One region of the Bradyrhizobium sp. USDA 4449 genome, then DNA from elsewhere that is predicted to be linked to it. Evidence: riboswitches for the same ligand, from Rfam matches in the RefSeq annotation. Region 1 holds a riboswitch; the other holds the start of a gene.
What was found. A riboswitch is a leader RNA that binds a small molecule or an ion and turns the genes downstream of it on or off. The one in region 1 is predicted to bind glycine.
Positions count from the first base shown of each region.

Region 2: it holds a riboswitch for glycine, as region 1 does, so the genes downstream of both, gcvT (glycine cleavage system aminomethyltransferase GcvT) here and ACVIIW_RS16080 (D-amino acid dehydrogenase) in region 1, are expected to answer to the same signal.

Region 1 covers NZ_JBSRYD010000001.1:3,409,509-3,420,655, forward strand. The annotation lists gene ACVIIW_RS16060 (NAD-dependent succinate-semialdehyde dehydrogenase) at 1,098-2,612, shown strand; gene ACVIIW_RS16065 (aminotransferase) at 2,622-4,010, shown strand; gene ACVIIW_RS16070 (MFS transporter) at 4,277-5,956, opposite strand; gene ACVIIW_RS16075 (Lrp/AsnC family transcriptional regulator) at 6,754-7,230, opposite strand; gene ACVIIW_RS16080 (D-amino acid dehydrogenase) at 7,951-9,198, opposite strand; glycine riboswitch at 9,262-9,349, opposite strand; glycine riboswitch at 9,353-9,452, opposite strand; gene ACVIIW_RS16085 (D-aminoacyl-tRNA deacylase) at 10,206-11,144, shown strand.
Region 2 covers NZ_JBSRYD010000001.1:6,855,915-6,867,061, forward strand. The annotation lists gene ACVIIW_RS32400 (DUF3455 domain-containing protein) at 1-318, shown strand, start outside; gene ACVIIW_RS32405 (IS481 family transposase) at 315-1,271, opposite strand; gene alaS (alanine--tRNA ligase) at 1,379-4,057, opposite strand; glycine riboswitch at 4,283-4,371, shown strand; gene gcvT (glycine cleavage system aminomethyltransferase GcvT) at 4,517-5,665, shown strand; gene gcvH (glycine cleavage system protein GcvH) at 5,676-6,044, shown strand; gene gcvP (aminomethyl-transferring glycine dehydrogenase) at 6,204-9,068, shown strand; gene ACVIIW_RS32430 (hypothetical protein) at 9,335-10,165, opposite strand; gene ACVIIW_RS32435 (hypothetical protein) at 10,213-11,147, opposite strand, start outside.

The sequences.
Region 1 (11,147 bases):
AAGCACCATTGAACTAGATTGCCAATCGAACGAGTGTATTCGATCAAGACAGCGTGTTCGCGAGCAGCACACACAACTCACTTGCTATGAAGTCTTCATTATCTCCTGGACTCGATGTCGATCCGAGGTTGCGATTCAGATCGCCGCGGCCGTTGCGAGTGCCGCGTTCACATGCGAGTCGATTGGCGACTGGTACGAGCGTGAGCTGGCCGGCAATGATTTCCAGCTCTCCGCATGCGAGTTCTTGGAAGATCCGCTCTATGGCAATTGAACCTTAGGGTTCGTTTCCATGCACCGCGCCGAGAACAAGTAGTCGGGCGCCCGGGAGCGGAGCTTTGAACTTGCGCGGCAACGAACGTAGAAGTGCATCCGGTTGATCAGCCATCATAGATTGCTCCCGACAAAGCTGACAGGGCCAGGTTCGTCGCCGGCCAGTTTGGCTAACTGAGCGGCTATCGAGCATCCTGTTGGTCTTGCTGCCGCACAGGACAGTCTACCTATCGCAACTAGCGGAAGATTGGTTATACTCGAGACAACAGCCACTAGTGGTTGAGCGCGGAGCCATGCATGAGGGGCGGGCGGATTAACGCGTACCCGCTCGCGCGGTCGCTCGGACATAGTCCGCGCGCTAGGCTTAATGGAGCACGATCGGCTGCTCCCCAAGACCTTAGAAAACTTGCGGCGAGATCTCGGGAGGTTGAGGTTGTTAGCTACAGCGCGATGTTTGACCAGGGCGTAGTCATCCGTGTTGCCTTTTTAAGTCTTCCCACCGCTCTAGCAGAAAAGATCGGAACATCGGCTTCAAGTATTCCGCCCGACCGCAGGCGCTTCACCGGCGCTGACATGCCGTACCAAAAGCCCAGTCATTTCACCGACGACCTCGGAGCCAGCTGGTTGTTCTGGACGATCTCCAGGACGCGGGCGTCATCCGGTCTGATTCATGATTGAGCTCCAGACTCAGGTGCATTCCATCGCGAAGTGCGTAGGGTTTGCAGGAAATCGTCCCAGCCGCGGGGAAATGCGACGCAAATTTCTATACACCATCAGTATTCTGATCGCATGGGCAATTTCAACAAAATGACCGTGTGGGGCCCCAAATGACGTTTCAAAAAATTCTCCACAAACGTCCGCAGTGGGTCGCTTTGACGAGCAGGCATCTGCAAAATCTGACCCGTCGTGATTTTCTGTCGGGGGCGGCGCTCGTCGACGGGCAGTGGTTACGCGGTGGCGAGCGGGACCATGTGATTGATCCCGCGACGGGCGATGAGATAGCGGATATTGCTCGTTGCGGGGCCGTAGAGATGGAGGTGGCAATAGCTGCGGCCGAGCGATCTTTTCCTATGTGGCGAGAATTGCTGCCGGTAAGGAGAGGTGCGCTTCTGCGAAGCTGGGCCTCGTTGATGATCGAGCACGAGGAGGAACTCGCGATCCTAGTGACCTGCGAGCAAGGTAAGCCGCTTGCTGAGGCGCGTCAGGAAATAGCGTACGGTGCTGGCTTTCTTGAGTGGTTCGCCGCGGAGGGGGAGCGGGCATACGGTGAGACGATCCCAAGCCATAAGCCTGGAAGCCTGCTCCACGTGCGAATGCAGCCAGCAGGTGTCGCGGCGGCGATAACCCCATGGAATTTTCCCATAGCGATGATTACACGGAAGGCGGGGGCCGCCCTAGCCGCCGGATGTCCGATCATTGTGAAGCCTGCCCCCGAGACCCCGTTATCCGCGCTGGCGCTGGCCAGGCTAGGCGAGCAAGCTGGGCTCCCGCGGGGTGTGTTTCAGGTGCTCGTCGGCAATCCGATCGAACTTTCGAAACCACTGTTGAGCGACACCAGAATACGCGCTCTTTCGTTTACGGGTTCTACGGAAGTGGGCCGTTTGCTTCTTGAGGGAGCAGCCGAGAGCGTCAAGAAAGTATCGCTAGAGCTGGGCGGCCATGCTCCTTTTCTGGTGTTCGACGATGTCGATCTTAAGAAGGCCGTCAAGGGTGCGATGGCGGCAAAATTTGCTACGTCTGGCCAGGACTGTTTGGCTGCTAACCGCATTTACGTGCAAAGAAACATTTACGGCGCCTTCGTTGAACAATTTGCCGCCGGGATAGCTCAGCTCAGAATGGGCCATGGTCTGGAGCCTACAACAGCTATCGGGCCAATGACTAAGTTATCAGTCGCCGAGAAGTGCAGGTCTCATGTTGACGATGCGCTGAAGAACGGTGCGCGTGTTGTCTCGCCACAGCAGGACGCGAGCTTAGGCCCCCATTTCGTTCCTCCGACCTTACTTGGCGAGGTCACTGAAAACATGCTCATCGCTCGCGAGGAAACATTCGGGCCGGTGGCTGCAGTGCTCCCTTTCGATTCGGAAGAAGAGGTTATCGCCCGAGCAAACGCTACCGAAATGGGGCTCGCTGGCTATGTCTACACAGACAATCTACGTCGAGCGATGCGACTGTCAGAGCGGATCGAGTGCGGCATGTTCGGTATCAATACAGCTTCATTTACTGGGTCACCCATTCCTTTCGGGGGATGGAAACAGTCCGGGCTCGGCCGCGAAGGATCGCGACACGGGTTGGCGGAATTTATGGAACTGAAATACGTCTGCTTCGGCGACCTGGCGGCATAGGAGAGTGACATGATTGACATCAAGACCATTGCTGAAAGGGATCGCTCAAATGTTTTGCATCCTTTCACCCAGCTCAAGGACTTCGCCACCGGTAAAATTGGTGACCCGACAATCGTCACTGGCGGAAAGGGGATTCATATCAAAGACGCAAAGGGGCGCAGTTATATCGACGGCTTTGCTGGCCTCTACTGTGTAAACATTGGCTACGGTCGCACCGAAGTGGCCGAAGCCATTGCACGTCAAGCCTACAGCTTAGCATACTACCACACTTATGCAGCGCACACGACCGAAGAGCTGGCCACGCTGTCGGACCGACTCGTGCGCACGGCTCCAGGCAAGGCAAGCAAAGTGTTCTACGGGCTCTCTGGATCGGATGCCAACGAGACACAAGCAAAGCTCGTCTGGTACTACAACAATCTGCGCGGCCAGCCAAAGAAGAAGAAGATCATTTCGCGCGAGCGCGGGTATCATGGTTGCTCGGTATTCTCCGGTTCAATGACCGGCATGTCATTCTATCACGATTACATGGACCTGCCTTTCGCAGGCGTTCTCCATACAGGCACGCCACATCACTATTGGGGCGCCGAACCGGGTGAGACGGAAGAAGACTTTTCTCGCCGGCGAGCGGCCGAGCTCGAGCAGTTAATCGTGCGCGAAGGGCCAGAAACGGTTGGTGCTTTCATTGCCGAGCCGGTGCTCGGGACCGGTGGCATCACGCCGCCGCCCGCGGGTTACTGGCGTGAAATCCAGGCGGTGCTGAGGCGGTACGAGGTCCTTTTGATTGCCGATGAGGTCATCTGTGGATTTGGTCGAACTGGCGCGGACTTCGGGAGCACCCTGTACGGGATCGAACCAGATCTTGTCACAGTCGCAAAAGGGCTGACATCCGGGTACATGCCACTCTCGGGAGCTATCGTCGGCGAGAGAGTTTACAACGTTATGGAGGAAGCCGCCGATCGCGTCGGAGCGTTCTCCCATGGCTATACTTACTCCGGACACCCCATCGCAGCAGCGGCCGCCAATGCCGTGCTCGACATCGTCGAGAAGGAGCGACTAAGCGATCGCGCCCGAACTGTCGGCGCTCACTTTCAAAAGCGGCTCAAGGAGCGGTTTGCGCAGCTGGAAATCGTCGGGGAGGTTCGAGGCGTTGGCCTTCTAGGCGCAATCGAGTATGTCGCGGATCGGCAGACAAAACAGAGGTTTGATCCGGCGCTGAAAGTTGGTGCCCGCATCTCAAAGGCGGCTCGCGATCGGGGGCTTATTGCACGAGCGATGCCGCATGGAGACATTCTTGGCTTCGCGCCGCCTCTCGTGGTTTCCGAGGCTGAGATCGACGAAATCGTTGAGCTTGCCTATCAAGCAACCAGACAGGTGATGGACGAGCTGGCAAATAAGTAGACAGTTCGTGAGCGCGGATGGCTTTTATGCTGGGTCAACGATCCGGGATCGACAACGGTCTCCCTCGATGAAGGGAACCCAAGCCTGGGGACTTCAAGGGATGTCTCAGACTCGCTGTGCTGTTCCTTACCGCAAGATCAACAGATCAAGCCCAATCGATCTGCTGAGCCTCTCACTAGGAACGAGCATTCTCGCTTGGAGCAGTGCTGGCACTTCTCATTTGGCTGTTCGAGGAATGATCGCCTCAAATTGGCAGAGGCTATGTTTTACGTTCGATTCCGGTTATAGTCACCGAGAAAGGACTCGTTGGCGGTACGGTCGGATACATCGTCCTTCCACCGAACGGAGCCAAATGGGCGCTCTAGCATACGCCGGATACGCGCGGGTTCTGGACCCACGTGAAAGGACGCAGCTTGTCGATCTAGCGCGCGTTCTGAATGCGTCGAGCGATTGCGTTGACGCAGATAATCAAGCCACGTGGGGCAATGGTAGCGTTCTGTCCACAGTTCAGGATCAGCGATATCGCGAGCGATCGACCAGCCATACGCGCCATTCCGCTTTCGGAACAGCTGCACATCTTGCATGACGTTATGAAAGGCCCGCGCATTCTCTTGTGCCACGCGGTATTCGATTTCAATCACAACGGGTCCGCTGCGATGGGTGAGCGTTAGCCGAACCTCAGGATGCGCAAGCGCTTCAGCATCCTCGCTTCGCGGGTTTATGCGAGGCATACGGAGCCAAAGCCCCAATAGTGGAGAAATTAACATCAGCACTGCTGATATCAAAAGCGCTGTGTCGACACCTGCGGCATCGGTCAAATGACCCCAGCCCCAGCTACCGACAGCAATGCCTCCTGAGCTTGCTGCTTGGTAGGCTGCAAGCGAGCGTCCTGCGACCCAGCGCGGGGCCGACAGCTGCACGCCAATGTTGAAGAGGGCCCAGGAGATCATCCACACGGCACCGGCAAGGACAAGAGCGGCCGATGTGAGAACCAGCTCGTGGCTCAACGCCACGGCGAGAAGCGCCCCACTCATGGACAGTGCGCAGGCGCGAATTGCGGCTTCACCGCTCAAGCGCTTTCGTACTTCAGGTACATATAGCGCTCCAATTACCGCGCCAAGTCCGAACGCGCTGAGAGCTATCCCATAGATCCGTGCACCACCTCCAAGGAGATCACGGGCGACCAGCGGCATTAGCGCGATGATGGCGCCTCCGATCACGCCGGTGATCATGGAACGAATCAGCACGATTTTGATCGGGGGCGAGTTAGCGATGTAGCGGAGCCCCGAAACGATGGCGCGGTTTAGTTTTTCTGGCGGAAGATATGACGGTTCGGAAATTCGCTTCCACAAGAACAGCGCAAGAAGTAAGGGTAGATATAGCAATGCATTTAGGGCAAACGAAGCGACTGCGCCGGCTGCCGCTACCACTATCCCGCCGATCGCCGGTCCCACGCTGCGCGCGATGTTATAGCTAATGCTGTTCAGCGCGACCGCAGCTGGGAGTGCTTCCGCCGGCACTTGCTCGCTAACTGAGGATTGCCAGGCAGGATCCATCAGAGCCACGCCGCTGCCGATTACAAAACACAGGATTAGCAACGAGTCTGGCGTGACCATCCCTAGCCAGGTAAGTGCCGTCAGCGCGGTCGCACCAGCTAGCGACATGCTGAGCGCGAAAAGCATCACGATCCGCCGGTCATACATATCCGCAATTGCGCCTGCGGGCATCGAAATCAGCATGACCGGTAGCAAAAATGCTGTCTGCACAAGCGCAACTTTGTCCGCCGACGTTGTCATCTGCGTCATCGCCCACGCTGCGCCGACGCTCCGGATCAGCGCGCCCAGGTTCGTAAGGAGGCTCGCAAGCCAGATACGCCGAAAGGTGAGGTGGCGGAAGGGCGCTGTGATACCTTCAGTGCTAATTGGTCGAGGCTTGAGAGGAGTCATCTAGCTTGCTGCCCTACCCCGGATGGTGCGACGAATGAGGACAAAGAGGGGCTGATGGCAAACGGGAAGTCCGCCGTCATTCGACTTGCGCTGCTTAGATGCAAGAGAGACCTCAAAATAGTCAGGTTCGCGCCAAGGGTTCCGCCTCGCACGATCCCGACCTGACGAGTAAACTTTGCTCTTGCCCTGCAAGTGCGCGCTTTCTCGACACGGCTCATTCCGTAGTCACTCCCTGCAAGATGCCACCAGCAAAGGCCAGATGCCACTCAACTGACCCAGAGGCCTTATCCTTTCGCCGCTTGTATTGATTCAAAAAGTTGATTTCCTCGTGACAGGTGCCGCCGAGCGAGCCGCGGCGGCCTTGCCCAACTGAAAGCCGATCTTCTCAGATCTGTCCAATGGCCAGAAGCGACGTGAACGCATATAGGTGAGGCCATACTCTGAAGCGCTCTGAATATTTAAATCGCGCGTAGCCGCTTAGAGCACAAAATCGAAGGAAACTTGCAGCGTTTTACTCGCACTGCGCGACGAAAAAGGGCGCTAGCGATGCGTACTGGCCAAGCCGACATCTCTCGTTGGTGAGCGTTTGCAAGTTCATCGGACTGAGTCATCCAGCTCGCTCGCGCCACGAAGCGCCCACAATGAGCGGTTGGTGTTGGTAGCCTGGAGGTGACGCCACTCAGTTCAAAGTTATGCGCGCCAATGCGCGAAGACCTGCGCTCGTTTCATAATGGGTACCGCGACGCCTTGCACGGCTTGGTGATGGAGCAGGTAGGCGGGGTCCATTGGTGAGACACTCAATCCTCAGACGGTGCCTCAATTGGAATAGCAAATCCGGCTTTTACCCGGTCCATGACCACCATGGTCTTGAAGCCCTTGATATCGGGGTTCTCACGGAAAAATCGCCGCGTGAACTGCTCATAATCGTCCATGGTGCGTGCGGTTATGTATAGGACAAAGTCAGCATCGCCTGTGACGTAAAACCCATTGACGACTTCAGCGGATGATTTGATCGCCTTTTTGAACCTGTCGATTATGTCCGAGCGTTCCCGCTCCAATGTCACCAGCACGAGCATCTGAATAGGTCTTCCGACCGCCTTGGCCGAAACGATCGAAACGTCCGCCTCGATAATGCCGTCCGACCGAAGCCTCTTTAGCCTGCGTTGACAGGCGGTAGCGGAAAGCCCGGCCAGTTCGCCAATCGTCTCGGATGTGAGACGGTTATTTTTTTGCACGATCTCCAGGATGTGAGCGTCGATTCGGTCGTACCTCATAACAGGCTCCAGGCTAAAGAGGAAATTCTGCAAGAGATCGTGTGTTTCCGCAGAAAAAAATCTCAGATCCGTCAAATGTCGTCGAAAAACACTCTTTGTGACATCAGTATCGTCGATCTAACGGCAATTACAAGAAATATGCTGCAGGGCTTGCAAAATGCCCTTCGAAAGGGCCTTCGTCCCGTAATGCAAACTTCTCTAAGAAGAGCGTCAGCTGAGCGCACAGCAGTTGGTGTCGCTCCGCAGCAGTTGGGGCTTCGACGAGGACTTGAGCTTGGGGATGCATCGATGCATCTCGGCGTCTCGGGAGGAGGTGTCGTTGGATCGGGTTGGTTTTACGCTCGGGTGAGCTGCGCGGAACGGCTTTGGTACCCTGAATTCGCTCCGCACAAAGCTGCGTCCCGTCCTTAAATGCCACGGCACTTCGCGGTGTGTACTGCGTGCGCCCTGCTAAGAAACGACGTCTTTCATGCGGCCCCATCTGGTCGGCGTCAATTCGGGAGCGGTCGCAACAACTGCGTCATAGGAAGGCTTTCGGAAGCAACGTGCCAAGTGGTCACAGGGCTTACCTAGACAATAAATTGCGGGAACCGAGTTGCCCGGCACTGAGGGGCGCATCACCTTTCGAAGGCGACTGCAAATTCGCTTCGGCTCTGTCACAACCGACGTGCTCCCGCCCCGATATCGGCGGGAGTATGGACTAGGATCCACTGAACAGGATCAGGGCAGCGATGCGCTCAGCCGAGTGTTGCTGCGGTCTGTCATAATGACATCAGCGATCATTTCAGCTGTAACAGCGGATAATGTCCAGCCGAGATGGCCATGGCCAGTATTGTAGAAAACATTCGGGCGTTTGCCTCGGCCAACCCTCGGCATCATGCTAGGTGTCATAGGACGCAAGCCCGCCCATGGCACCACCTGCGCGGTGGACACATCCGGAAACGATCGCTCTACCCATCCTATCAGGGGCTTAATTCGATCCCAGCGGATATCGCGGTTTTCGCCATTAAACTCGGCGGTCCCCGCGACCCGGAAGCGATCTTCTCCTAACCGGCTGGTCACGATCTTGGTGGCCTCGTCCAGCAGGCTGACACGAGGCGCGGCCTTTTGGCTCGTCTCGTCTCCCAGCTCTACCGTGATCGAGTACCCCTTCACGGGATAAATGTTGATGTTGTCCCCCAGCATTGAAGCAATGCGGCGGCTGCCGACCCCTGCGCAAACCACTACGCGTTCGGCATTGAGTTCTTCCTTCGACGAACCTGGTTTCCAGTGTACGACCACACCGTCTCGGTCGGACCGCATGCCGCAGATCTCCGCATCAAAGACGAAGCGTACGCCCCCTCGCTCGCAAGCCGCAGCGAGGCCGCGCGTAAACTTGTGAATGTCGCCGGTTGAGTCAGACGGGGTAAAGAAGCCGCCATAATACTGATCGCGCAGAGCTGGCTCTATTGCAAGCATTTCAGAGGGCGTCACGGGACGGCGATCCAATCCGCCCTTGAGCAGCAACTGATTCACGCGAGAGGCCGCATCGAACTCGAGCTTGCTCGAATAAACGTGCAAAATTCCTCGCCGCTCCAAGTCGAAATCGATGCTCTCCCGATCGGCTAGCTCAAAAAGATGCTCGCGAGCGGCTATCGCTAGCTTCGTCGTTTCGATCGTATTTTGGCGATAGTTTCGAATCTGGCTTACGAACTCTGCCAGCCAAGTATATTTGTGAAAACTGGGCCTTGGGTTCAGCAACAATGGTGCGTCTTTGCGCAGCATCCACCTCAAGCCTCTTACGATCGTTGCGACGTTATTCCAGACCTCGGCATTGCTTGCCGATAATTGGCCCCCGTTCGCAAACGAAGTGTCCATCGCCGGATAGCGCTGGCGATCCAAGACTGTAACCGAATAGCCGCGGCGGGCCAGGGCATAGGCAGTTGTAACTCCGGTGATACCGGATCCAATAATGACGACCGTGCTCATCGTGTGCTCCAGGACAGGGTTGAACGAACGGTGAAATGGCTTTCGCCCTCCCTCCGTCCCCAAATCTGTCCGTGCACCTGAGAGCTTTATCCGCAATCCACGTGGATCGCGGTCCCCTTCGGTGGGTGCTGACTGGCACCTCTCTCCAGATCGTCCTCGGTGTGCGGTCCTGGGCCTGAGAGTTTCCTTGGGGGGTTGCTCCGTCGGCGGTGATAGGCCTTTGCAGGCTTATCGCGCTCTCCCGCACACCATCATCAGACATGATAACACTCTCAGACGTACTCACGACCTGTCAAGCCGCGATGAGTCGTCGGACCAAAAAATCGGCGGCGTAAGCGACGGCTTGATGTTTTGCCCTAGCTCCCCCACCCAGATTAGCAGGTGGTTTCTTGCCGAGTACTATGCTGATCTCGCTTTTGATCATTGCATTGCTCGATGCCCAGTGGTTTCCGGCGAGCTATCCCCGGCTAGCGCAGAAATTCTGCGAGATCATCTAAAGAACGCACAATGTTGGCGCGGCGACGCTCTAATAAGTATGCGGTGGGTGTATGAACCTAGAAAGCTGTCGCTGGCATGCATCTCTTTCGAAGTCGAGCCAAAATGGAGGCTTGCACGCCTGACGCGGTTGCCCTGCTCGATGAGCGGCTCTTCAAACCGCTTGCGTCGACGTCTCTGGCCCATGACGGCAAGATTCGCCCGTGTTCGTCGCGCGGGCAGGTTAAGTTCGCTGCTGGTCCGGCGATCCGCTGCCGCCACTATCAATCCGCGCGAGTCCAGGTCGCTGCTTCACCAGGCAGGCCAGCGGACAAGGGGACTCAGAGCGCGAGCAGCGCCGTTGTGGCTCTGTCCCAGTTGATCGCCTCCCGCGCGCCCGCTCTCGCCGTGCAAGCTCGGATTTTGGTTCAAAGAGCATGGTGGTTTCCGAGAAGTCCGAAAAGACGACCGCGCCAAGTTGAAGATAGACCTCTCACGCTCTCGATCTGCTTTGAACTCGGCGGAGGACCTCGATGAGGCACGCCGTCTTTGTCTTCTGCGTCAATCAAGAAAAGGACCCGGTCGCTGGGCACGTTCTCGACGCTCTCAAAACCGCATGCGCTCCTGTTACAACGAGTTTCGAACTCGATGGGCACTCGGTGCTCGAAGTTGCTGGCTTGCATGACGCCAGGATTTCGATCGTGGCCACGAACGAGGTCGTAAGTAACGACTATGCGCGCTACGCGCCAATGTTTAATGATCGCTTCGGTGATGCCAACGTTATTGGCATCGTGAACTGGCACGAGGGCGCTAATGCGCCAAACGCGATCTTCTCGGTTCAAACGACGGGCGATCTGGGCACCGGGACCTTCAGCGCGGTCGATCCCCGGATTACCCGGGGGCTTCTTCTAGCGATCGAAGCCGAGCGGCTCACTTCCGGTCTTGACTCTTATCGCACTTACCTGGAAGCGACTCATTGGTCCGGCGTCAAGGCTGGTGATGCTGGTACCCGTCTCGCTGACCTGCGACCTTCGGCTGTCGATGTCGAGATCGGAAGCTCACCCGAAGATTGGGGAAATCCTATTGCAGCTCGAGTGCTGGCGCGATCGCTACTGGGAATTTTCGATCGTATTGAGGAACCGGTGCACTCCGTGCTCTGCATCGGAGGTGTTCACTTCGAGCCAAGCTTCACGAACGCGGTATTGCAGTCGCGCGATCGCCTCCCGATCGCGGCTAGTCACGTGCTACCAAACCATTGGCTCGTGTCGGATGGCTATGACCAGGAAAGTCGTTTGATCGACCTGCGAGCTTGCGTGCACTCGATTGTCGGCGGGATCCAAAGCATCGTGTACCACGATAAGCTGAAAGCGCCTTACAAAGGTGTTGCTCGCCTGCTCGCGGAAGAGCTCGGTGTTCCCATGCTTTCGCATAAAAAATTACGCGCGGCTTTCCCGAAGGATATTGTCGAATGAGCG
Region 2 (11,147 bases), 3.4 Mb from region 1:
TTCCGCGAGCCGATCGCGACGCTGCTCGCCGAGGGCAAGACGATCGGCCGCCACTATGCCGGGCCGAACTGGCAGCACGCCGACGGCAGCGCCGTCGCCGGCAAGGTCGCAGGCAGCGCGCCGGGCGCCACGCCGGCCGATATCCCCTGGCTGAAGCTGGAGGTCACCGCCCATCGCGGTAGTGGCGTGCTGACGCCGGTCACCACGGTTCAGCGCATCAACACCCATGGCGGCAAGCTCGACGGCGCTTGCGACAAGGCCGGCGAGTTCAAAAGCGCGCCCTACTCGGCCGAATATGTGTTCCTGAAGCAGGGCTAGATGTGGAGCCTCAAGAGGTTGACCTCAGTCAGACCGAGGCGGCTGATCGGGGTTTGTGACTTTATACCACCATGAGGCCGGTGCCAGTTGTATCGATGCAGCCAGATCGGCAGCTCTTGGGCGCGGCGATTGGAGGTTGGATAGGCTTTGGCATAAGCCCATTCCCGTAGTGCGGTTTGGATGAAGCGCTCTGCCTTGCCATTCGTTCTCGGCGTGTAGGGTTTGGTGCGGATGTGCTTGATGCCCAGGTCGCGGCACGCCTCGCCGAAGGCGTGAGATCGGTAGCAACCGCCATTGTCGGTCATGACGCGCGTGACGGTGACCCCAAGGCCTCCATAATAAGCCACAGCCGCCTTGAGAAAAGACACCGCGCTGTCCACCGTCTCGTCCGGTTTGATCTCCGAGAAAGCGACGCGGGAATGGTCGTCAATGCAGACGTGGACGAACTCCCAGCCGACGCCTCGGCTCCTGTTTGGACCACTTGAATCGCCGGTGATGCGATGACCAACCCGCTCGAAACGCCCGAGCTTTTTGATGTCGATGTGAATGATCTCGCCTGGAGACTCACGCTCATAACGGCGCTCCGGCTCGGCCGGTTCAAGATCGCGGATCCGGTTCAAGCCCAAACGACGAAGCACTCGGCTGACCGTGGCTGGCGACACCTTGACCTCGATTGCGATTTGCTGGCCGGTGTGGCGCTGCCGGCGCAAGGCCTCGATAGCCGTGCATGTGGCCGCAGGAGTTTGGCTCGGCGATGAGTGCGGCCTTGAGGGGCGGTCACGCAACCCCTCCACACCGTCCTCACGGAACCGCTGGACCCATTTGGCAACGGTCTTGGGCGTCGTGTTGAACTGGAAGGCCGCGTCAGCCTGGCTCAGCCCACCCTCGACTACGCTTCGCACCATCGCCTCTCGACCTTTGGGCGTCAAAGGCGCATTCTTGTGGACGTTCATCTGGTCTCTCCTTGGAACACTGAAGCTTCGCAACCTCAGCTTCCTCGGTTCAGACCAGATGGACAACCTCTTGAGAGACCACAGCTAGAGCAACGCGACGCAGACGCCTAAGCGCCCGCCATCGCTTTTTCGATCGCCGCCAGCGCCTCGGTCGCCTTGGCGCCGTCGGGGCCACCGGCCTGGGCCATGTCGGGCCGGCCGCCGCCGCCCCTGCCGCCGAGCGCTTCGGAGGCGACGCGCACCAAATTCACGGCGTTGAAGCGCGCGGTGAGGTCGACGGTGACGCCGACCACGACACCGGCCTTGCCGTCCTCGGTGACGCCGACGATGGCGACCACGCCGGAGCCGATCTGCTTCTTGGCCTCGTCGGCGAGGCTCTTGAGATCCTTCATCTCGATGCCCTCGACCGCGCGCGCCATCAGCTTGACGCCGCCGACCTCGCGCACGCCGGAAGCCGCGCCGCCGCCGCTTGCTGCGCCGCCACCCATCGCGAGCTTCTTGCGGGCGTCGGACAGCTCGCGCTCGAGCTTCTTGCGTTCCTCCATCAGCGCGGTGATGCGCGCCGGAACGTCGTCGACCGAGGTGCGCAGCTCGCTTGCTGCGGTCTTCGCCAGCGCCATGGTCTCATTGGCATGCTTGCGGGCGTAGTTGCCGGTCAGCGCCTCGATGCGGCGCACGCCTGACGCCACCGCGCTCTCGCCGGTCAGCGTGATCAGGCCGATATCGCCGGTGCGCCGCACATGCGTGCCGCCGCAGAGCTCGACCGACCAGCCGAGCGCATTGGCGCCGCGCTCGCGCGCGGTCTTGCCCATCGAGACGACGCGAACCTCGTCGCCGTACTTCTCGCCGAACAGCGCGCGCGCGCCGGCCTCGCGAGCCTCGTCGACGCCCATCACGCGGGTCGTGACCTCGTCATTCTCCAGCACCACGTCGTTGGCGATGTCCTCGACGCGAGCAAGCTCCTCCGCCGTGATCGGCTTCGGATGCACGAAGTCGAAACGCAGCCGGTCCGGCGCCACCATCGAGCCGCGCTGGGCGATGTGATCGCCGAGCACCTGGCGCAGCGCCTCATGGATGAGATGCGTCGCCGAGTGATGCGCGCGGATCGACGAGCGCCTGGAATGATCAACCTCGAGCTGCAGCGCGGTGCCGACCTTAAGCTCGCCGCTCTCGACCGTGCCGACATGAACGAAGAAATCGCCGAGCTTCTTCTGCGTGTCGGTGACGCGGAATTTGATCCCGCTCTCGCCCGTCAGCACGCCGGTGTCGCCGACCTGGCCGCCCGACTCCGCATAGAACGGCGTCTGGTTGAGCACGATCGCGCCGGTGTCGCCGGCCTTGAGGTGGGCGACTTCCTTGCCGTCCCTGACCAGCGCCGAGACCACGCCTTCAGCGCTCTCGGTCTCGTAGCCCAAAAATTCCGTCGCCCCGAGCTTCTCGCGCAGCGGAAACCAGATCGCCTCGCTCGCCGCCTCGCCCGATCCCTTCCAGGACTCGCGCGCCTTGGCCTTCTGCCGCTCCATCGCGTCGGTGAACGCAGACTGGTCGACGCCAATGCCGCGCGACTTCAGCGCGTCCTGCGTCAGGTCCAGCGGGAAGCCGTAGGTGTCGTACAGCGTGAAGGCGACATCGCCGTCGAACATGTCGCCCTTCTTCAACGACGCGCTCTTCTCGTCGAGGATGGCAAGGCCCCGCGACAGCGTCTTGCGGAAGCGGGTCTCTTCCAGCCGCAGCGTTTCCTCGATCAGGTTTTCCGCGCGCATCAGATCAGGATAGGCCTGGCCCATCTCGCGGACCAGCGCCCAGACCAGCCGATGCATCAGCGGCTCCTTGGCGCCCAGCAGCTGCGCATGGCGCATGGCGCGGCGCATGATCCGGCGCAGCACATAGCCGCGGCCCTCGTTCGAGGGCAGCACGCCATCCGCGACCAGGAAGGCCGACGAGCGCAGATGGTCGGCGATGACGCGGAACGAGGCGACGGTCTGCTCGTTCGGCCCGCTGCCGAGCGCGGACGCGGCCGCATCGATCAAATGACGGAACAGATCGGTCTCGAACACGCTGTCGACGCCCTGCATGATGCAGGCCATACGCTCGAGGCCCATACCGGTGTCGATCGAGGGACGCGGCAGATCCACGCGCTCCTCCTTCGTCACCTGTTCGTATTGCATGAACACGAGATTCCAGAATTCGAGGAAGCGGTCGCCGTCCTCCTCAGGCGAACCCGGAGGGCCGCCCCAGATGTGGTCGCCGCGGTCGATGAAGATCTCCGAGCACGGACCGCAGGGGCCGGTGTCGCCCATCGCCCAGAAATTGTCCGAGGTCGGGATGCGGATGATGCGGTCGTCGGAAAAGCCGGCGATCTTCTTCCACAGCCCGTGCGCCTCGTCGTCGGTGTGGTAGACGGTGACGAGCAGCTTGTCCTTGTCGAGCCCGAAATCCTTCGTGATCAGCTTCCAGGCCAGCTCGATCGCGCGCTCCTTGAAATAGTCGCCGAAGGAGAAATTGCCGAGCATCTCGAAGAAGGTGAGATGGCGCGCGGTGTAGCCGACATTGTCGAGGTCGTTGTGCTTGCCCCCGGCGCGCACGCATTTCTGCGACGTGGTGGCGCGCTGATAGGGCCGCTTCTCGACGCCGGTGAAGACGTTCTTGAACTGCACCATGCCGGCATTGGTGAACATCAACGTCGGATCGTTGCGCGGCACCAATGGCGAGGACGACACGATCTCGTGCCCGTTCTCGGCAAAGAAGTTCAGAAAGGTCGACCTGATCTCGTTGACGCCGCTCATGTTCATCCAATCGGGTGTGCTTGGACCCGCTTATCCCTGATCCAAACCTGGCGATTTGGGCGGATATCTGCGGGCCAAAGCGCTTTTAGACAAGGCCAGCTTCCCTGTCCAGAAACTGTGCAAAGAGATCAGTGGGTTGCCGCAGGCGCGTAATCCCCTTTGGAAAGCCGCAAAGCGCGCGTTGACAGGCTTGGCCGGCCTGTGGTCTGTACCCATTTGTATCGTACGGCCACGTCGGGAGAGACCGGCTTCACTGCCGGCGCCGAAGGAGCAACCGCCCCGGAAACTCTCAGGCAAAAGGACCGCGTGGCTTTGACGACATCTGGAAAGAGGCGCTGGCGGGCTTAAGGCCTGGATAGCGTCCGCCGACGGGATAATACTCTCAGGCACAGCGACAGATGGGGCTTCGACCGGTGTCCCAGGGGAATCGTCCCCGGGGAACCGCCGAGGGCCCCCGTGATGCTTGCGTCGGACGACAAGAACTCCCTGAAACGTACACCCCTTTACGACCTGCACGTGTCGCTCGGCGGCAAGATGGTGCCGTTCGCGGGCTACGACATGCCCGTGCAGTACCCGGCGGGCGTGCTGAAGGAGCACCTTCAGACCCGCTCGTCCGCGGGCCTGTTCGACGTCTCCCATATGGGGCAGATCGCGCTTCGGCCGAAATCCGGCAGGATCGAGGACGCCGCTCGCGCGCTGGAGCGGCTGGTGCCGCAGGACATCGTGGCGATCGCGCCGGGACGGCAGCGCTACGCCCAGTTCACCAATGACGACGGCGGCATTCTCGACGATCTGATGGTCGCGAATTTCGGCGATCACCTGTTCCTGGTGGTCAATGCTGCCTGCAAGGCCGAGAACGAGGCGCATCTGCGCGCGAACCTGTCGGAGACCTGCATCATCGATTCGCTTGCCGACCGCGCGCTGATCGCGTTGCAAGGCCCGAAAGCCGAGTCAGCGCTGGCGAGATTATGTGCAGCAGCGCCCACCATGAACTTCATGGATGCCGGCCCGCATGAGGTTGCCGGCCTCGGCTGTTTCGTCTCGCGCTCGGGCTATACCGGCGAGGACGGGTTCGAGATTTCGGTGCCCGCGGCCGACGCCGAACGTCTCGCCAAGACGCTGCTCGAAAACCCCGACGTGATGCCGATCGGCTTGGGTGCCCGCGACAGCCTGCGGCTGGAAGCCGGGCTCTGCCTCTACGGCCACGATATCGACACCGAAACCACGCCGGTCGAAGCCGCGCTGGAATGGTCGGTACAGAAAAGCCGCCGCACCGGTGGCGCCCGCGCCGGCGGGTTTCCCGGCGCTGAAAAGATTCTCGCGCATTTCAATCACGGCGCATCCCGCCGCCGTGTCGGCCTGCGTGCCGAAGGCCGCGCACCGGTGCGCGAGGGCGCGCTGCTGTTTGCCGGGAACGAAGGCGGCCAGGCCATTGGAAGGGTCACCTCGGGCGGCTTCGGCCCGAGCCTGAATGCGCCCGTGGCGATGGGCTACGCGCCCACCGCTTTGAGCGCGCTCGACACGAAACTCTTTGCGGAAGTGCGTGGGCAGCGTCTGCCGCTCATCGTCGCCGCCATGCCCTTCGTGAAAAACACCTACAAACGCTGAGGACAAGACAATGACCACGACGCTGTACACTTCCGACCATGAATGGCTCGCGATCGACGGCGATGTCGCAACCGTCGGGATCACCGATTACGCGCAGTCCCAGCTCGGCGACGTCGTGTTCGTCGAATTGCCCAAGGTCGGCCGCACCCTGAAGAAGGCCGAAGCCGCCGCCGTGGTGGAATCGGTGAAAGCCGCCTCCGACGTCTACGCGCCCATCTCCGGCGAGGTGCTCGAGACCAACGAGGCGCTCGCCGCCGAGCCCGCGCTGGTGAACTCGGACGCGCAAGCCGCGGCCTGGTTCTTCAAGATTAAAATCGCCGACAAGAGCGAGCTTGGCGGGCTCATGGATGAAGCCGCCTACAAGGCCCACACGGCGTGAGGATATGAGTCGAACCGTCTCAACATACTCACTGTCATCGTCCGCGAAGGCGGACGATCCGGTACGCCGCGGCCCATCGGCTCTGGCCGAAGCGCCTGCGCTTACTGGATGCCCCGCCTTCGCGGGGCATGACAGCAACTCCTGAAACGAGGACCCATGATGACCGCGCACCGCAAATCCAACGGCGAGACCACCCCTTTCGTTCGCCGCCACATCGGCCCGTCGGCGCGCGATGTCACCGCAATGCTCGAGACTGTCGGCACGAAAAGCGTCGAGGCGCTGATGGCGGAAACGCTGCCGGCCTCGATCCGGCAGGCCGCTCCGCTCGATCTCGGCAAGCCCCTCGGCGAGACGGAGGCGATCGCGCATATGGCTGAGCTCGCTCGTCAAAACCAGGTCTTCACCTCGCTGATCGGCCAGGGCTATTCAGGAACGATCCTGCCCGCGGTGATCCAGCGCAACATTCTGGAGAACCCGGCCTGGTACACGGCCTACACGCCCTACCAGCCCGAAATCAGCCAGGGCCGGCTCGAAGCGCTGTTCAACTTCCAGACCATGATCTGCGACCTCACCGGGCTCGATGTCGCCAACGCCTCGCTGCTCGATGAGGCAACCGCCGCGGCCGAAGCCATGGCACTGGCGGAGCGGCACTCGAAGGTCGAAGCAAAGGCCTTCTTCGTCGACAAGGACGTGCATCCGCAGACCCTGGCCGTGATGCGCACGCGCGCCGAACCGCTCGGCTGGAATCTGGTGGTCGGCGATCCGCTCACCGATCTCGACAAGGCAGACGTGCTCGGCGCGCTGCTGCAATATCCGGGAAGTTCGGGCGTGGTGCGCGACCTCAGGCCTGCGGTCGCAGCGCTGAAAGCGAAGGGCGCGCTTGCGATCGTTGCCGCCGATCTCCTGGCCCTGACGCTGCTCGCCTCGCCCGGCGAACTCGGCGCCGACATTGCCATCGGCTCGGCGCAGCGTTTTGGCGTGCCGATGGGTTATGGCGGCCCGCACGCGGCCTATATGGCGGTGCGCGATGCGCTGAAGCGCTCGCTGCCCGGCCGCATCGTCGGCCTTTCCGTCGATTCACGCGGGATGCCTGCCTATCGCCTGGCTCTGCAGACCCGCGAGCAGCACATCCGCCGCGAGAAGGCGACCTCCAACATCTGCACCGCGCAGGTGCTGCTCGCCGTGATCGCCGCAATGTACGCGGTCTATCACGGTCCCGAGGGGCTCGCGCAGATCGCACGCAACGTGCATCGCCGCACCGCCGTGCTCGCGAGCGGCCTGCGCAAGCTCGGCTTCGCACCGCAGTCCGAGAGCTTCTTCGACACGCTCAGCGTCGATGCCGGCACAGGGCGCGCCGAGATCATCGCGCGCGCGGCGGCCGAGAAGATCAATCTCGGCGTCGGTGAGACCGGCTTGCGCATCGCGCTCGACGAGACCACCACGGCTGCGACCGTGGAAGCGGTCTGGCGTGCCTTCGGCGGCCAATTGTCCTACGCGGAGATCGATGCCACGACGCACGAGGCGCTGCCGGACACGCTGAAGCGTACGACCTCTTTCCTCACCCATCCGGTGTTCCACGCGCATCGCTCGGAAACCGAGATGCTGCGCTATATGCGCAAGCTCAGCGATCGCGACCTCGCGCTCGACCGCGCGATGATTCCGCTCGGCTCCTGCACGATGAAGCTGAACGCGACGACTGAAATGATGCCGCTGACCTGGCCGGAATTCGGCAGCCTGCACCCGTTCGCCCCGCGCGAGCAGGCCAACGGCTATCACGCGCTGTTCGCGCAGCTTGAAAAATGGCTCTGCGACATCACCGGCTATGACGCCATCTCACTGCAGCCGAACTCGGGCGCGCAAGGCGAATATGCCGGACTTCTGGCTATCCGGGGTTATCATGCCGCGCGCGGAGAGAGTCACCGCAAGATCTGCCTGATCCCCTCCTCCGCTCACGGCACTAACCCGGCCTCGGCCGCGATGGTCGGCATGGACGTGGTGCTTGTGTCTTGCGAGAAGAACGGCGACGTCGATGTCAACGATCTCCGTGCGAAGGCCGAGAAGCATTCGAACGATCTCGCGGCGGTGATGATCACTTATCCCTCGACCCATGGCGTGTTCGAGGAGCATATCAAGGAGATCTGCGACATCGTCCACGGCCATGGCGGCCAGGTGTATCTCGACGGCGCCAACCTGAATGCGCAGGTCGGCCTTAGCAGGCCCGGCGATTACGGCGCCGATGTCAGCCATCTCAATCTGCACAAGACCTTCTGCATTCCGCATGGCGGCGGCGGCCCCGGCATGGGCCCGATCGGCGTGAAGGCGCATCTTGCGCCGTTCCTCCCCGGTCACCCCGCGACGAAGGCGGATGCTCCAGTCGGCCCGGTCTCGGCCGCGCCGTTCGGCTCGGCTTCGATCCTCACCATCTCCTACATCTACATCCTGATGATGGGCGGCGAAGGTCTGAAGCGCGCGACCGAGATCGCGATCCTCAATGCCAACTACATCGCGGCGCGCCTCGATGCGCACTTCCCGGTGCTCTACAGGAACACGAGGGGCCGCGTCGCGCATGAGTGCATCATCGATCCTCGTCCTCTGAAGGCAACGTCAGGCGTCACCGTCGACGACATCGCAAAGCGCCTGATCGATTACGGCTTCCATGCGCCGACCATGAGCTTCCCGGTGCCGGGCACGCTGATGATCGAGCCGACGGAGTCGGAATCCAAGGCCGAGCTGGATCGATTTTGCGATGCCATGATCGCGATCCGGAAGGAGATTGCCGAGGTCGAGGCCGGTCGCTTCAAGATCGAGGCATCGCCGCTTCGCCACGCCCCACACACCGTGCACGACATCGCCGATGACGATTGGAAGCGTGCCTACGCCCGCAGCGAAGGCTGCTTCCCCGCGGGCGTCTCGCGCACCGACAAATATTGGTGCCCGGTGGGGCGCGTCGACAATGTCTACGGCGATCGTAATCTGGTGTGCTCCTGCCCGCCGGTGAGCGATTACGCGGAGGCGGCGGAGTAGGACGCGACGGTGGTTTCGTAGGGCGGGCAAAGCGAAGCGTGCCCACAACCTTTGCATCCGGTGTGAAAGATGGTGGGCACGGCGCTTGCGCGCCTTTGCCCAGCTGTGGCGCCGAGCGCGCCTCTAAGGCGCAACCAACAATCGGCTTTTGCGATCCCATCGCCAGAGCCGCTCGCTGGTCAACTCGGTCCCGCCCCACCAGCGCTTGATCCGGTTGTGACGCCACATATCGTCTTTGCGCGCTACAAGTGAACGCCCAAGCTCAGTCAGCGTGACCTCCACTCGCTCCTGCCGAAGTAGCGATCCTCATTGTCGAACGATGGATCGCCCAACAGGACCGGCGGGACCGAATGTCCCCCCAGTTCGATCAGGGCATCTTGCGCGTCGGATCCGTCGAATACATCGCGAAGCCACCTCGCCTCGGAGATGCGCCCCGGGTCGGTGTACCCTTGGTCCACAAAATCCAGCAGGTCCATTTCGCTGGCACCCAGGCCCGTCACGCTGTCCGGAAGCTCTTCAAGCACCGCAATGAGCGCCGATCGAAGTCTCGGCAGGATCGTCAGATCCGTCATCAGCAAATCGAAACAGGGCTCTGGGGTTTCAGCCCGGTAGGCTCTCCAGGCGCGGCTCGCCGTCGCCAAATGGTTGTCGGTCACCTTGAAGGCCGGCAGCTTCCATTTTGCGACCGATTCCGGTGCATAATTTGCAACAATGTCGTCCGTATGCACGAAGCTCAGCTTCGTCGTGATCTCCTTGTAAGGGCGAAGAAGGTCGAGCAGCCAGACGAGCACGAGCTGATCGTTAGCGAGAGGATCGACCCAGATTTCAATCGAGTCGAACTTTGCACAAAGCTCGAAGAAACCGATATCGCGGCTGCCGAAGCCTTCCAGCGAGCCACGACAAACGCCGTCGAGCCAATGGTCGCCGGGATTGCAGTGCTTGGCTGATCGCCGCTCCAGCCCCATCAAAAGCTGTTCTTCGGAAGGCAATTTCCTCCAAACGAAACGAAGATAGAACCCGAGCGTGAGGTTCGCGAGGCCTGACCCCCGGAGCACGTCTTCGGCAGGATCATTCGTGGCTAAGATCAAATGGGACACGATTGTCTGTCAAAATTGCTACGCAACGCTCTGACGACGCGTACGCATTAATCAGGAGCGATGAGTGAAAAGGCCTCCCGGTCCCACTGCCACAGCCGTTCGCTGGTCAGGTGGGTACCGCCCCACCACCGGTCGATCCGGTTGTGCCGCAGAAAATTCTCGTAGCCACCAAGCACCGCTTTGCCGAACTCGGTGAGCAACAACCGGGATTGCTTGTACCGCGCGTGACGGAGGGCATCGTTGTGCATGTCGAATGTAAATGGCCCTTCCTCCAGCCCGGACACGGCCGGCACCGGAGAGCGGACGAGCCCGTCGAGCAGCGCTCCGACTTCCCAATAGTCGAAGACGCGACTCTCGTTGCGCTTCTGATGTCCCGGAAAGACGTCGAAGGGCCGCGCTACGCCAGGCGCAACCAGCTCCAGGATCCGCGTCTCCGTAGCTCCCAGACCAGATGTGACGCCCGGAAGCTCTTCGAGCAGATCAATGATCGATTGCTCAAGTTGTGGAAACAGACTCAAATCCGCCTTGAGGAGATCGAACCAAGCCTGCGGCGTCGGCTCACGATAAGCCCGCCAGAGACGACCGGCCAGTTCGAGGTGATCATGTGTAGGCCTGACCATCGGCGGGTTGAGTTGCGCAAATTGCCCTGGATCGGCAGCACCAGCAGCGCCGTTCAGCTGACGCATCATGAGCTTGGAGACCGCCGCGTCCTCGCTGCTGCAATGATCGAGCAGCCAGAGCAGAAGCAATTGGGCGTTCGGCTCCCACCCGATCCACAATTCGGCCGAGCCACATTCTGACAACAGCTCGATCAATCCGTGACCCTTCAGGCCCGATTCATCGAGACGCCAGGACGGCGTATCGTCGAGCCAGTGAAGCCCTTGAGGCTGCGTCGCGCGCGGCGCAAAGAACGCATCGCGCTCCGCAGCGGACGGCAATCGTCCCCACACGAGCCGACGCTCGATCGCGATCACGAGGTCGG